4 regions of the Thioalkalivibrio sp. ARh3 genome follow, and region 4 is predicted to be linked to each of the others. Evidence: predicted binding sites of a transcription regulator. Region 4 holds the regulator's gene; each other region holds the start of a gene.
The links. The regulator FliA, encoded in region 4, starts transcription of late flagellar genes. The targets are predictions, from matches to a motif close to GCTAAAGTTNNNNNNNNNNCNGCCGATA.
Positions count from the first base shown of each region.

Region 1: the regulator FliA is predicted to act here: its motif matches at 1,663-1,690, upstream of C995_RS0108105 (flagellin).
Region 2: the regulator FliA is predicted to act here: its motif matches at 1,572-1,599, upstream of C995_RS0108925 (methyl-accepting chemotaxis protein).
Region 3: the regulator FliA is predicted to act here: its motif matches at 2,035-2,062, upstream of C995_RS0102095 (methyl-accepting chemotaxis protein).

Region 1 is NZ_KB897949.1:250,417-253,703, reverse strand. It holds gene C995_RS0108110 (flagellin) at 234-1,499, shown strand; gene C995_RS0108105 (flagellin) at 1,766-2,989, shown strand; gene C995_RS0108100 (flagellar protein FlaG) at 3,060-3,287, shown strand, end outside.
Region 2 is NZ_KB897950.1:76,154-79,440, forward strand. It holds gene C995_RS0108925 (methyl-accepting chemotaxis protein) at 1-1,500, opposite strand, end outside; gene C995_RS14240 (hypothetical protein) at 1,665-1,802, shown strand; gene radC (DNA repair protein RadC) at 1,979-2,650, shown strand; gene C995_RS0108940 (DUF418 domain-containing protein) at 2,672-3,287, opposite strand, start outside.
Region 3 is NZ_KB897947.1:447,300-450,586, forward strand. It holds gene C995_RS0102090 (ATP-binding cassette domain-containing protein) at 71-1,987, shown strand; gene C995_RS0102095 (methyl-accepting chemotaxis protein) at 2,156-3,287, shown strand, end outside.
Region 4 is NZ_KB897949.1:131,803-135,089, forward strand. It holds gene C995_RS0107565 (protein phosphatase CheZ) at 1-776, opposite strand, end outside; gene cheY (chemotaxis response regulator CheY) at 880-1,260, opposite strand; gene C995_RS0107575 (RNA polymerase sigma factor FliA) at 1,320-2,081, opposite strand; gene C995_RS0107580 (MinD/ParA family protein) at 2,078-2,902, opposite strand; partial or broken gene flhF (flagellar biosynthesis protein FlhF) at 3,062-3,287, opposite strand, start outside.

The DNA.
Region 1 (3,287 bases), 120 kb from region 4:
GAACGGCCAGGGCAGGCGGTGTTCCCGCGGTGCGAGGGCCGCCGGCGGGTCGGGTCACGACCCGGTTGCGTCCTATGCGCGCCCGCCGTGTCCGCAAGGTGACAAAACTTTTTTGCTTTTTGGGGTTAAAGGTTGCCGGGGGCTGGTCGTTAGCGGGGGCGAGAGGCGATCTCGAACACAGCATTACCGCTCGAGCGGCAATGACTGCCAGCAAGCAGAGGAAGGAGAACGACATGTCCCAGGTGATCAATACGAACGTGATGTCGCTGAATGCGCAGCGCAATCTGAACGACTCGCAGGGTGCGCTTTCGCAGTCGCTGGAGCGCCTGTCGTCGGGCCTTCGCATCAACAGCGCGAAGGACGATGCGGCGGGTCTGGCGATTTCGGAGCGATTCACGACTCAAATCAATGGCCTCGACCAGGCCGTGCGCAACTCGAACGACGGTATCTCGCTGGCACAGACCGCCGAGGGGGCGCTGGATACGGTCAGCGACTCCCTGCAGCGGGCGCGCGAGCTGGCGGTACAGGCCGCCAACGATTCCAACTCGGCCTCCGACCGTCAGGCGCTGAACGACGAGGTCCAGCAGCTGATGGACGAGGTCGGGCGGATCGCCAACAACACCGAGTTCAACGGGCAGAACATCCTGGACGGGTCGGCCGAGGACCTGTTCTTCCAGGTGGGCGCGAATCAGGGCCAGATGACGTCGGTCGAGAACGTCGATGCCCGTACCACTCAACTGGGTTCGCAGGAAGTGGTGGGTGCGGGCATGTTCTCCGCCGAGGACCTGGAAGATTTTGATTTCGATGGCATGAGCGACATCGCAATAACGGTTCAGGATGACGAAGGCGCAGCACTGGCCGAAGTGACCGTCCAGTTCGGGTCAGACTCCGGGCAATATGACGTCAATTCCCTTGAGGATGTCGTCCGCGCGATCAATACCGAGATCGCGTCGGGCCCTGATGATAGTGAAGGGGGCACTGCGCCCGAGGCAGAAGAGATTGCAGCGCTCCAGGACGCGGGCCTGCAGGCTTCTGTCCGTGTGGACGATGAAGGCAATCAGGGGATCGCCATTACCGGTGACTTCAATAGCTCCTTCAGTGTGGATCAGGATGGATCTGTGGAAGGCGACGACCCGACCGCGTTCTTTGACGACAACGGCGGCAATGGGCAGTCCTCGGGTCCGATCGATCTCACCGATATCAGCGTGACCAGCCGGGATAACGCGACGCAGGCGATCGGTGCGCTGGATGGTGCGCTGAATCAGGTCAGCTCGCTGCGTTCCGAGCTGGGGGCGGTGCAGACCCGTTTCGAGAGCACCATCTCCAACCTGGAGATCGGCTCGGAGAACCTGTCGGATGCGCGTTCGCGCATCATGGATGCGGACTTTGCCTCGGAGACCGCGGACCTGACCCGGGCGCAGGTGCTGCAGCAGGCGGGCACCTCGGTGCTCTCGCAGGCCAATGCGGTGCCGCAGAACGTGCTGGGGCTGCTGCAGTAACGGGCGCGCACCTGCGGTCGTGACAGGGTGGCAGTAGCCTGCCGCCCCGTTGCCAGGCCCGCCCCGGAGTGTCCGGGGCGGGCCTTTTTGTGTGCGGGCGATGGCGGCGCGGGCTGGCGAATTCCAAGGCATTTGTCGAGGAGCGAAAAAATTTGCGCGCCGGGCTCAAGTCTGATGGGGCCCGGCCGTTACCGAGGGCAGGAGCGGAACACTATCCGCGCGGTTGGCCCCCGTTACGGGGCTGCATGGAACGAGGAGAAAGAACCATGTCTCAGGTCATCAATACCAACGTGATGTCGCTGAATGCCCAGCGCAATCTGAACAACTCCCAGAGCGCGCTGGCCCAGAGTCTGGAGCGCCTGTCGTCGGGGCTGCGCATCAACAGCGCGAAGGACGATGCGGCGGGGCTTGCGATCTCGGAGCGCTTTACCACTCAGATCAACGGTCTGAATCAGGCGGTGCGCAACTCGAATGATGGCATCTCGCTGGCGCAGACCGCGGAGGGTGCGCTCAACACCGTCAGCGACTCGCTGCAGCGGGCGCGCGAGCTGGCGGTGCAGGCCGCCAACGATTCCAACTCGGCCTCCGACCGTCAGGCGCTGAACGACGAGGTCCAGCAGCTGATGGACGAGGTCGGCCGGATCGCCAACAACACGGAGTTCAATGGCCAGAACATCCTGGACGGCTCGGCCGCGGACCTGTTCTTCCAGGTGGGGGCCAACCAGGGGCAGATGGTCTCGGTGAGCAATGTCGACGCGCGGACCACGCAGCTGGGGGCGCAAGAAGTTGCCGGGGATAATGCCGTGAAGGCCTCGGATGTCGAAGGGTTTGCTGGGCACATCCAGATCGAGATCGACAGCGTGGCGATCTCGACGTTTGCGTCGGATATCGACGGCATCGACGCGGCCGGAATCGACATCAGCGGGGCGGAGACCTTCGACGATGTGGTCCGGACCATCAATGCCGCCATCAGTCAGGTTGCGCGCCTCGACGACGACAATGCCGACAAGTTCCGCGATGCGGGTCTGGACGCCTCGATCCGCGTGAACGACCAGGGCGAAACGACGGTGTCGATTACTGCCGCGTTCGATACCGACGGGTTTGAGGTCTCCGGCGGTACGGTTACCGACGGTGACGGAAACCCAACCATGTTCGATTCCGCGGTTAAGGAGCACATCAGCCTCACCGACATCAGTGTGACCAGTCGCGAAAACGCGACCAAGGCGATCGGTGCGCTGGATGGCGCGCTGGCTCAGGTCAGCTCGCTGCGCTCCGAGCTGGGGGCGGTGCAGACCCGCTTCGAGAGCACCATCTCCAACCTGGAGATCGGGGCGGAGAACCTGTCGGATGCGCGCTCGCGCATCATGGACGCGGACTTTGCCGCGGAGACGGCGGATCTGACCCGGGCGCAGGTGCTGCAGCAGGCCGGCATCTCGGTGCTTTCCCAGGCGAACGCGGTCCCGCAGAACGTGCTGGGGCTGCTGCAGTAGACTGTTCTTGACGGCATGAGGCGCGCCCCGGGGCCTGTATTGGCACCGGGGTGGCCAGGGAGGCCCTTCCATGACTGACATGATCAACAACCATCTGTCCGGGTCGGCGAGTGTGCCGAAGCCGTCGCGATCCGGGGGATCCGCGGGAGAAGGCGCTGCATCCGGCATGGTGGATACGCGCGGCCGCGGCATGCCCGTGGAACGGCAAGAGAATGCCGCGCCCGTCGGCACCCCTTCCGGATCGGGACAGGACGCTTCCGGGTCAACCGGTCGCGAGGGTACCGCTCCGGTGGCGGCG
Region 2 (3,287 bases), on a different contig from region 4:
GTCCGATGAAACCCGCTTGATTACCTCGGCGGCGTTTTCGAGCTCGCGGGCCAGTTGGGCGATGGATTTCGAGTTTGCAGCGACCACCTCCAGGCCGTTGTTCGCCTCGCGGTCGGTGTTGCGGGTGGTGTCGGCGGCACTGGCCGCATTGCCGGCGACATCCTGCACGGTGGCCGTCATCTCGTTCATCGCGGTGGCGACCTGATCGGTTTCCTGACGTTGGCGTTCCACGCTGGAGGCGCTGTCCCGCGACACGGTAGCCAGCTCTTCGGAGGCCGAGGCGAGCTGCGCGGTGGCGCCGATGATCTGCTGGATCAGACCCTCGAACTGCGTCGCCATGCTGTTAAAGCGTTCCCCGACATCGTGCATCTCGTCCTGGGTCTGGATGGCGACCCGGGTCGTGAGATCCCCGCCCGCCATGCGCTGGGTTGCGTCATTGAACTGTTCTACGCTGTCCTTGATCGAGCGATACAGCCCGACGAAGAGATACGCGAGCAGCAGGAGTACGCCCACAACAACGGCGATCGCCAGGTTGCGCACAAGCGTGTCGCTGCGAATCCGGTCGGCGAAAATGGCGTCCAGTTCAGGGACGGTCGCGTCGTAAAGCGCAAAGGTAGTGTCAATGGAGCGCGTGGCGGCGTCGAACACCTCGCTGGCGGCAATTTCGATCGTGTCGGTGTTCAGCAGTTCCTCCTGCACGATGAGGGAGAATTCTTCAACCGCAGCTTCGTTGCGCTCGACATGCTCGCGGAGTCGGTCTGCAAGTTCCGGGTTGGCCGAGAACGCGGCCTCCAGGCCCGACTCGAGGTCTCCAGTGATGGAATCCATGTTGGCGGACAGCACCGCAAGCCGGACGCGGGTATCCCCATCCAGTTCGCCTGCCGCTGCGGCGCCGGAGCCTACCGCCCGGGCCTGTCCCATGGTCTCGGTCAGGTTCGGCAGGCGGTTCACAAGGGCATCGCCGAGGTAATAGCTGTCGAGGTATGGATCCAGGGTGATCTCGGAGGCATCGGCGACATTGCCGATCAGGTCGAGCAGGTCGGCGATCAGATCGGTATGGCGTTGCAGGCTCTCCGAGGGTGTCATCGAGTCTCCGTCCGCCTGGAGACCTTCCCAGGTCTGGCCAATGCGATCGAACTGGCTCCGAGTTCCCAGGGTAGCGCCAAGGTCCCGGTCGACGGCTGCAAGATCCTCCAGCGCCTGGTCGACCTGGTGACCGATCTCGCGTAGCCGGGCACGCGCGCCGTCATCACCGCCCAGCAGGGCCGCCATCATGCCGCGGTGCTGCTGAATATATTCCACTGGTTCGCGCGCGGCCTCGATATAAGCCAACCCCTGGCGTTCGTTGCTTACGAATCGGATGTTGTCGTTCAGGTTGACCAGGGTGATGCCGCTGAGCATCAGCAGTGGCAACAAGACGACGACGAAGATCAGCCCGAACTTGATCGGATACCGGAAGCGATTCATCAGCCAGGTGGCTGGGTGGAAGAGGGCGTCCATGGAATTCTCCTCAGTCGTGCACGTCCAGCCCTTGGATGTCTGGAGCGCGAGATCCGTCCCTGCCCCAGCCTTAACGGTCGCCAACAGCGGTTCTTTAGGCCTGTGTCAGGCCTGATGGGGATATGAGGGGTCGCCGCAGCGTAGTTTTGGGGCGGTGCGAGGCGATGGAGGCCCGCGGCGCGAAGGCCTGGAAGCCCGATTCGCGGACCCGCCCGGTCACCCAGGCCCTGCGCGCCTACGCCCTGATGACGACCTCCGCCGCGTTCGGCGCGGTGCGCGACATCTCCCGCTTCGAGGACTGACCGAGGGCTACCAGCAGGGTCGTAGGATGCGTTGAGCGGCAGCGAAACGCATCATGCTTGCCATTGGTGTCCGAATCGATGCGTTTCGCTTTGCTCAGCGCATCCTACGGTTCTTCGCTAAAGTCGGGATGACCGAGGCGGCTAGAACCAAACGACCGAACCACAGGGAGGTGGCTATGGCGATTACCGACTGGCCCGCGGCCGAGCGCCCGCGGGAGAAGCTGATCGAGCGGGGCGCGGCCGCGCTTTCGGATGCGGAGCTGCTGGCGATCTTTCTGCGCACCGGCGTGGCCGGCAAGAGTGCGGTCGATGTCGCGCGCGATCTGCTCAGCCGCTTCGGCGGACTGCGGCCGCTACTGCAGGCCGATCAGTCGGGGTTCTGCGCGGCGCCGGGGCTGGGCGATGCGAAGTACGCCCAGCTCCAGGCGGTGCTCGAGATGGGGCGGCGGCACCTGGCCGCCGATCTGGAGCGTGGCGATGCGCTGACCTCGCCGACCGCCACCCGCCAGTTCCTCGCGGCGCGTCTGCGCGACTATCCATTCGAGGTCTTCGCGGTCCTGTTCCTGGACAACCGTCACCGGGTGATCGCCTTCGAGGAATTGTTCCGCGGCAAGATTGACGGCGCCGCCGTGCACCCGCGCGAGGTCGTGCGCCGCGTGCTGCACCACAACGCGGCCGCGGTGATCCTGGCCCACAACCACCCGTCCGGGGTGGCGGAGCCCTCACGCTCGGATATCGCGATCACCCGGCGCTTGAGCGAGGCCCTGGGGCTGGTGGATGTGCGGATACTCGATCACGTGGTGATCGCCGATAGTCCGATATCCATGGCCGAACGAGGGCTCCTGTAGCGTTCGGGAGACTCGGGTGAATTAGTGCGCCAGGCGCCGCCACAGGGTCTCGATCGGGCCCGCGCCGACGTAGCGCTGCCACACCAGGGAGAAGGCGACCTGCACGGCCCAGATCGCCAGCACGATGCCGAGCAGTTCGAGGTGGCCGAATTGCGAGAACAGGCCCAGCCCGATCCCGTAGAAGATCATCGCGGCGAGGATCGACTGGCCGATGTAGTTGGTCAGCGCGAGGCGGCCGACCGCCTCCAGCGCGCGGATGACGCCCGGCAGGATCCGCCGGCGCCCGTCGGGGTGGGCCAGCAGGATCACCAGGGCCACCCAGGCCAGGGCGATCGCGACACTGCCCCACAGATTCGCGATGCGGCCCAGGAACATCGAGTAGCGCAGATCCCATTCCACGGCTGTGTTGAACCACAACCCCGCCAGCACCAGCGGGATGCCGATGCCCAGTCCGGCCAGCACGACGCGCCGGTAGCCGGCCAGTGACCAGCTCCCGTGGAGGAAGCCGAGCCGCATCAGGGCCATGCCGATGAACATCATCGCGAGCATCTGCCACAGGCGCTCGGAGAAGAACATCCACAGTTGCGCGGTCAGGGCGCCGGTCGCCCGCTCGCCGGTCGCCGCCAACCAGTGCAGG
Region 3 (3,287 bases), on a different contig from region 4:
GCGCCTTGTTCGCACGCAAAAGCGACTCGAGCGCGAGCGTGTACATGAATCAGTGTTTCCCTAGATCTCGATGGCTCTTCTGACCCTGCGCGATATCCACCTGGCCTATGGCATGGCCCCCCTGCTGGATGGCCTCAACCTGAGCCTGGAGCCCGGCGAACGCGTGGCGGTGGCCGGGCGCAATGGCGAGGGCAAGTCGACCCTGCTGAAGGTGATCGCGGGCGCGATCCAGCCGGACTCGGGCGAGGTGGTCCGTCAGGACGGCCTGACGACCGCCTGGCTGACCCAGGAGCTGCCGCCCGGGGTCGAGGGCACGGTGTTCGATGTGGTCGCCGAGGGACTGGGCGAGTCCGGGCAGCTGCTGGAGCGTTTCCATCACCTGAGCCAGGCCGCCGCCAGCGGGGATGCCGAGGCCCTGGAGAAGATGGGGCCGGTCCAGGCCCGGCTGGACGCAATTGACGGCTGGAGCCTGCAGAACCGGGTCGAAACGACGCTTTCGCGCCTGGAGCTCGATCCCGAGGCCGGTTTTGCCGCGCTCTCCGGCGGCCTCAAGCGACGTGTCTGGCTGGCGCGCGAACTGGTGCGCGAACCGCAGCTGTTGCTGCTGGACGAGCCGACCAACCACCTGGATGTGGCCGCGATCCGCTGGCTGGAGGAGTTCCTGCGCGGGAGCGGGCTCACGGTGGTGTTCATCAGCCATGATCGCCAGTTCATGGAGCAGGTCGCCACCCGCATCCTGGAGCTGGATCGCGGCCAGGTGTACGAGCACCCGCCGTCGATCGAGGCCTTCCGCACGCGCCAGGCCGAGCGCCTGGAGGTCGAGGCGCGCCAGCGCGCCGAGTTTGATCGCAAGCTGGCACAGGAAGAGACCTGGATTCGCCAGGGCATCAAGGCGCGGCGTACCCGCAACGAGGGCCGGGTGCGCGCCCTGCAGGCTCTGCGCAGGAAGCGCGCGGAGCGGCGCGAGCGCGGGGGGCAGGTGCGCATGCAGCTGTCGCCCGAGCAGCGTTCCGGGCGCCTGGTGATCGAGGCGGAGCATGCGGACTTCGGCTACGACGACACGCCGGTGGTGCGCGACGTGAACCTGCTGCTCCAGCGCGGCGATGCCCTGGGCATTGTCGGCCCGAATGGCGCCGGCAAGACCACACTGCTGCGCGGCTTGCTGGGCCAGGTGGCGCCACTGTCCGGGACCGTCAAGCTGGGCACCCAGCTCGAGATCGCCTATTTCGACCAGGCCCGGGCGCGCCTCGACGAGACGACGACCGTACAGGATGCGGTCGGCGAGGGCCGTGACCGGGTCACCGTGAACGGCGAGACCCGGCATGTGCTGAGCTATCTGGGGGACTTCCTGTTCCCGCCGGAGCGCGCGCGCCAGCCGGTGTCGGCCCTGTCCGGTGGCGAGCGCAACCGGCTGCTGCTGGCCAAGCTGTTCCTGCGTCCGGCCAACCTGCTGGTGCTCGACGAGCCCACCAACGACCTGGACGTCGAGACCCTGGAGCTGCTGGAACAACTGCTGATCGAGTACACCGGTACGGTGATCGTGGTCAGCCACGATCGCGCCTTCCTCGACAATGTCGCCACGAGCACGCTGGTGCTGCCTGGCGATGGCACGGTCGAGGAATTCGTCGGCGGCTGGTCGGATCTGCCTGCTCGCGTCACGCAACGCCTGCTGACCCGCGAAGCGGATACCGGGACGCCGCCCCCCGTCGTGCCGGAGGCTCGGGTTCGGCCCGATTCCACGCCCGCGGAACCGGCACCGCCGCCCCGCGCCCGCAAGCTGTCCTACAAGGAGGCCCGTGAGCTGGAGGCCCTGCCAGGCCGGATCGAGGCCCTGGAGACCGAACACCAGTCGCTGGCCGAAGCCCTGTCGGACCCGGAGGTGCTGCGAGATGGCGAGCGGGTGCGCGAGCTGCAGGGCCGGCTCGAACAGGTCGAGCGTGACCTGGCGGTGGCCTTCGAGCGCTGGGAGGCGCTGGAATCACCCTGACCCTTCCCCCGTCATCCGCTGTGATGTAATTCTCAAAACGGCCCGAACCTCAACTCTGGGGGCAAGCGGCCGTAACAGGGGATGAAACGTCTCTACAGGCAGCGGAAGAGCCCGCTTGCGCGTGAGGACATGCGCCCGGCAGAAGGCGCTGAGGAAGGAGTCAACATCATGCTGGACAAACTCTCCATTCGGGGGCTGCTGATCGCCGGCTTCGGGCTGGTCGTCGCGATCCTGATCATCAACTCGCTACTGGCACTGCGCGCCCTGAACGTGGGCGGGCAGGGCGTGGCCGAACTCACGCAGTCGGACTATCCGGCGGTGGCGCGTGTCAACGAGGTGGAGCAGTTACTGCAGGAGAGTGCCGCCTTTCTCGGGTTCTACCTGATGAGCGAAGAGGACGAGCACCGCGACGCCTGGCTGGCCACCATGGATGACCTGGATGTCGCCATGGATGCACTGATGAATGACCCGGTGGTGCAGGCCTCGGACGAGCTGAGTGGCTCCGCGGAGCAGGTGCGGGCGAACATCGATGGGTTCGCCGATCACCGTGAGCGCCTGATCGAGATCGCGGAGGATGTGGCCGAGAACATGCCGGCCCAGGGTGTTGCGAACTCGCGCGCCAACCCCGCGACCATGCAGATGACCCAGCTGACCAGCACCATGATCGACGAGGAGATGGCGCGGGCCCGCTTCGAGCGCTCGTTCGATCGCCTTGGCGACTTCTACAGCCTGCGCACCAACCTCCTGCAGATCACCTCGAACCTGCGCGGCTTCATCGCGTTTCGTGACGACTCCTTCGAGCAGAACCTGCGCCTTTATCTCGGCCAGACCCATGACGTGCTGGCGCGGCTGATGGAGCAGTACGACGAGCTGGATTTCGAGCAGCAGATCGCGGTCGAGGACTTCGAGGGAGAGCTGGAAACACTGGACAGTGCGATCCAGGAGATCGTACGTATCCACGGCAGCGAGGAAGCCCTGCAGGATGCTTTCCTGATCCGCACCGAGGTCGGCCCGGTGATCCTGGAGGCGCGCACCGAGCTGCAACAGCTGTCCGAGCGGATCACCGACCGGGCCGAGCGTTCCGCCGGCGAGCTGACCGCGACCATGCGCAACACCCAGATGACTCAGGGCGTGCTGGCGCTGATCGGCGTGGTCCTGGGTGTGGCCGCCGCGGTGTTCATCATCCTGGTGGTACGCCGTGCACTGGCTCACTCGACCGAGGCGCTGGAGGAGATTGCCGATGGCGATGGCGACCTCAGCCGTCGGCTGGACGAGAACGGCCTGCTGGAGACCGCCCAGC
Region 4 (3,287 bases):
TAGAAGCCCAGACTGGACAACAGATCGTCCACCTCGTCCTGTCCTTCAACGACATCCTGGCCGGAATCTTGAGTCTTCGGCACCGCAGGACCGTGACCGCGTCGATCGCCCTCGCGCCGATCGGCGTTGTCGTCCAGTGTTTTCTCCGCGGCCTCGATCGCTTCCATGCGCCCACTGGACAGCCGGATCAGCGAGACCAGGTTCTCCTCGAGATCCGTTACGAGCTGTATCACCCGCCGGATCACCTGCCCGGTTATATCCTGATAGCTCTGCGCCATCAGCACTTCCGACAGCAGGCGCCGGAGCTCATCGGTGTCGTGGCTGGCTTGCGCAAAGAACTCGTCCAGATCGCGCGCGAATTCGCGGAACTCATCCACCGACAGCTGGCGGTTGCGAAAACGGGTCCATTTGGCGGTCAGTTCGCCGGCCTGCTGGCTGAAGGACTCGGCGATCGGGAGGCTCGTTTCGATGGCGGTCAGGGTTTCATGCGCCGCTTTCTCGGTCATGGTGACCACGTAATTGAGGCGCTCGCGAGCATCCGGGATCTCCGCCTGGGTCAGTTCGACCAGTCGCGAATCACCACGGAAACTCTGCAGGGCCTCATGAAGGTCACGCGTCAGCTTGCCGAGCTCGTCGAACAGTTCGCGATCATACGGACGCGCAAGGTCCTGAATCAGCGCTCGCGCCGTGACGTCATCCCCTGCTTCAAGCACCTGAACAAGCTCGCGCGCGCGTGCGAGCTGCTGATCCCCCACCGGTTGTTCCTGGTCTGTCATCCAAAGCCCCTTGCTCGCTCCTCATCCCGGACGTACCGACCGGGACTGCCCCCCCTGGCCGAGGCTTTGCTCGTGCCCGAGGATCCCGCCTGCCATACCCCGATTACCCCTGAGATTCAATGCGTTCGAAGATTTTATCGATCTTTTCCTTGAGCGTTTCAGCGGTAAAAGGCTTTACCACGTACCCGTTTACGCCCGCCTCGGCCGCCTCGACAATCTGATCACGCTTCGCCTCCGCCGTCACCATCAGTACCGGCATCGTCTTCAGCTTCTCGTCGGCGCGCACCGCCCGCAGCAGGTCGATGCCCGGCATATTGGGCATATTCCAGTCAGTGATCAGGAAGTCGAAGTCGCCGTTCTGGAGCATCGGCAGGGCCGTGCTGCCGTCATCGGCCTCATGCGTGTTGTTGAAGCCGAGATCACGCAGCAGGTTCTTGATGATCCGCCGCATCGTGGAGAAGTCGTCCACGATGAGAATTTTCATTCCCTTGTCCACAGGTCACTCCGGGATTAATTATGCATGTGGGTACTAGAGCGTGGCCGTCAGAATAACTGCAAAGCCTCGCCATCTTCGAGCCAGGAACCCAGACGTGCGCGCAGCCGGATCACGGCCTGACTGCGGATCTGGCTGACGCGCGACTCGGTCACGCCCAGCACCGCGCCGATCTCGCGCAGATTGAGTTCCTCGATGTAATAAAGCGAGAGTACCAGGCGTTCACGCTCGGGCAGATCACCCAGCGCGGCGGCCAGCTCTTCGCGAAACTCCCCGGCCTCGATCGTCCGCGAGGGCGAGGCCTCCGCCCCCTCGATCACCCGGTCGGCATCGCCGTCGGTGCCGCCCAGATCGTCCAGCGCGAACAGATGGGCGCCGGCATGGTCCTGCAGCATCGTGTAGTACTCGTCGATCGGGACTCCGAGCTCCTCGGCCACCTCGACCCCGCGTGCCGCGCGCCCTTCCCGGGCCTCGACCGTCTGGATCGCCTCGGCGATCTTGCGGCTGTTGCGATGCACCGAGCGCGGCGTCCAGTCGCTGCGCCGCAGCTCATCGATCATCGCGCCGCGGATACGGATCCCCGCATAGGTGGCGAAGGTCGCGCCCTGCCCGCCCTCGAACTGCCGCGCGGCCTCCAGCAGACCGATCATGCCCGCCTGGATCAGGTCATCGACCTGGACCGAGGCAGGCAGACGAGCCATAAGATGGTGCGCGATGCGGTGCACCAGCTCGATATGCTCCGCAACACGCTGCTCGTGGCCGGCCGCGGCGACGCTTTCGTAGCCTGGTAGTCGATTACGCGGCGACATCATGCGCTCTGCAGCATCCGTTCGACAAAGAATCCGACGCCACCATCGGCGCCGCGACCCACCGGCCAGCGATCGACCGTGCGGGCAAGCTCGGTAAAGGCCTTGGCCGCCGGGCTGCCCGGATACTGCTGCACCACCGGCGCCCGCTTCTGGACGGCCGTGCGCAGATTCTGGTCCATCGGGATGTATCCCGCCAGGTCCAGGATGACCTCCGGCAGATAGTTGCCACAAACCGTCGCGAGCTTTTGCAGCAGGCGCTCGGCTCCGGCTCGGTCCTGCACCATGTTCGTCACCAGGCGGAAACGCCGCAAACCATGGTCCCGGTGCAGGACCTTGATCAGGGCATACGCATCGGTAATCGACGCCGGTTCGTCACAGACCACCACCAGGGTCTCCTGGACGGCCCGGCAGAAGGTCGTCACCGACTCCTGCAAACCCGCTGCGGTGTCCACGACGAGTACGTCCAGCGGTTTCGAATACGCGCTGAATGCATGAATCAGCCCGTTGTGCTCCACCTGCGAGAGGTTGGCCATCGCGGCGATCCCCGACGCCGAAGGGACGACCTTGATCCCTTCGGGACCCTCCACCAGGATCTCCTCCAGCCCTTCCGCCTGTCCGGTTACCAGGTCATGCAGCGTGCGCTCCGGTCTCAGCCCGAGCAGCACATCGGCGTTCGCCAGCCCAAGATCGGCATCGAACAGCATCACCTCGCGACCCAGCCGGGCAAGTGCGACGGACAAGTTGACCGAGACATTGGTCTTGCCGACACCGCCCTTTCCGGAAGCAACGGCGATGACCTTCAACGGTGGATTAGTGCGTGGCATAGCGTCCCTTCCCCACTGGATGAATCATTTCCAGGGCCCCGCCATCCGGCGTCCCGCGCGCCGACGCCACGTGGCTGCGCGTGCCGGCGAGCTCCGCGAGCGTCTGATCAGTCCATCGTTCATCGCGCGAGGCACCACGCGCAGGACGCTCTTCTTCACCGAGCGCACGCCGCGTCAGATCCCCCGTCTCCACCCGGTGGAAATCTTCCGCGATGCGTTGACCATCGCTGACAAACGTGAGCCCAAGGTGCTGGTCGAGCAGTACCGACAACGTCTCCCCCAATTGTTCGGCCTCGTCGAGTTTGGTCAGCACCAGGGCCGATGGCTCCGTCTTCCGGAACGCCTCCAGCACCCTTTGCAGTGCCGCCGCCTGGGTGGTCGCGGA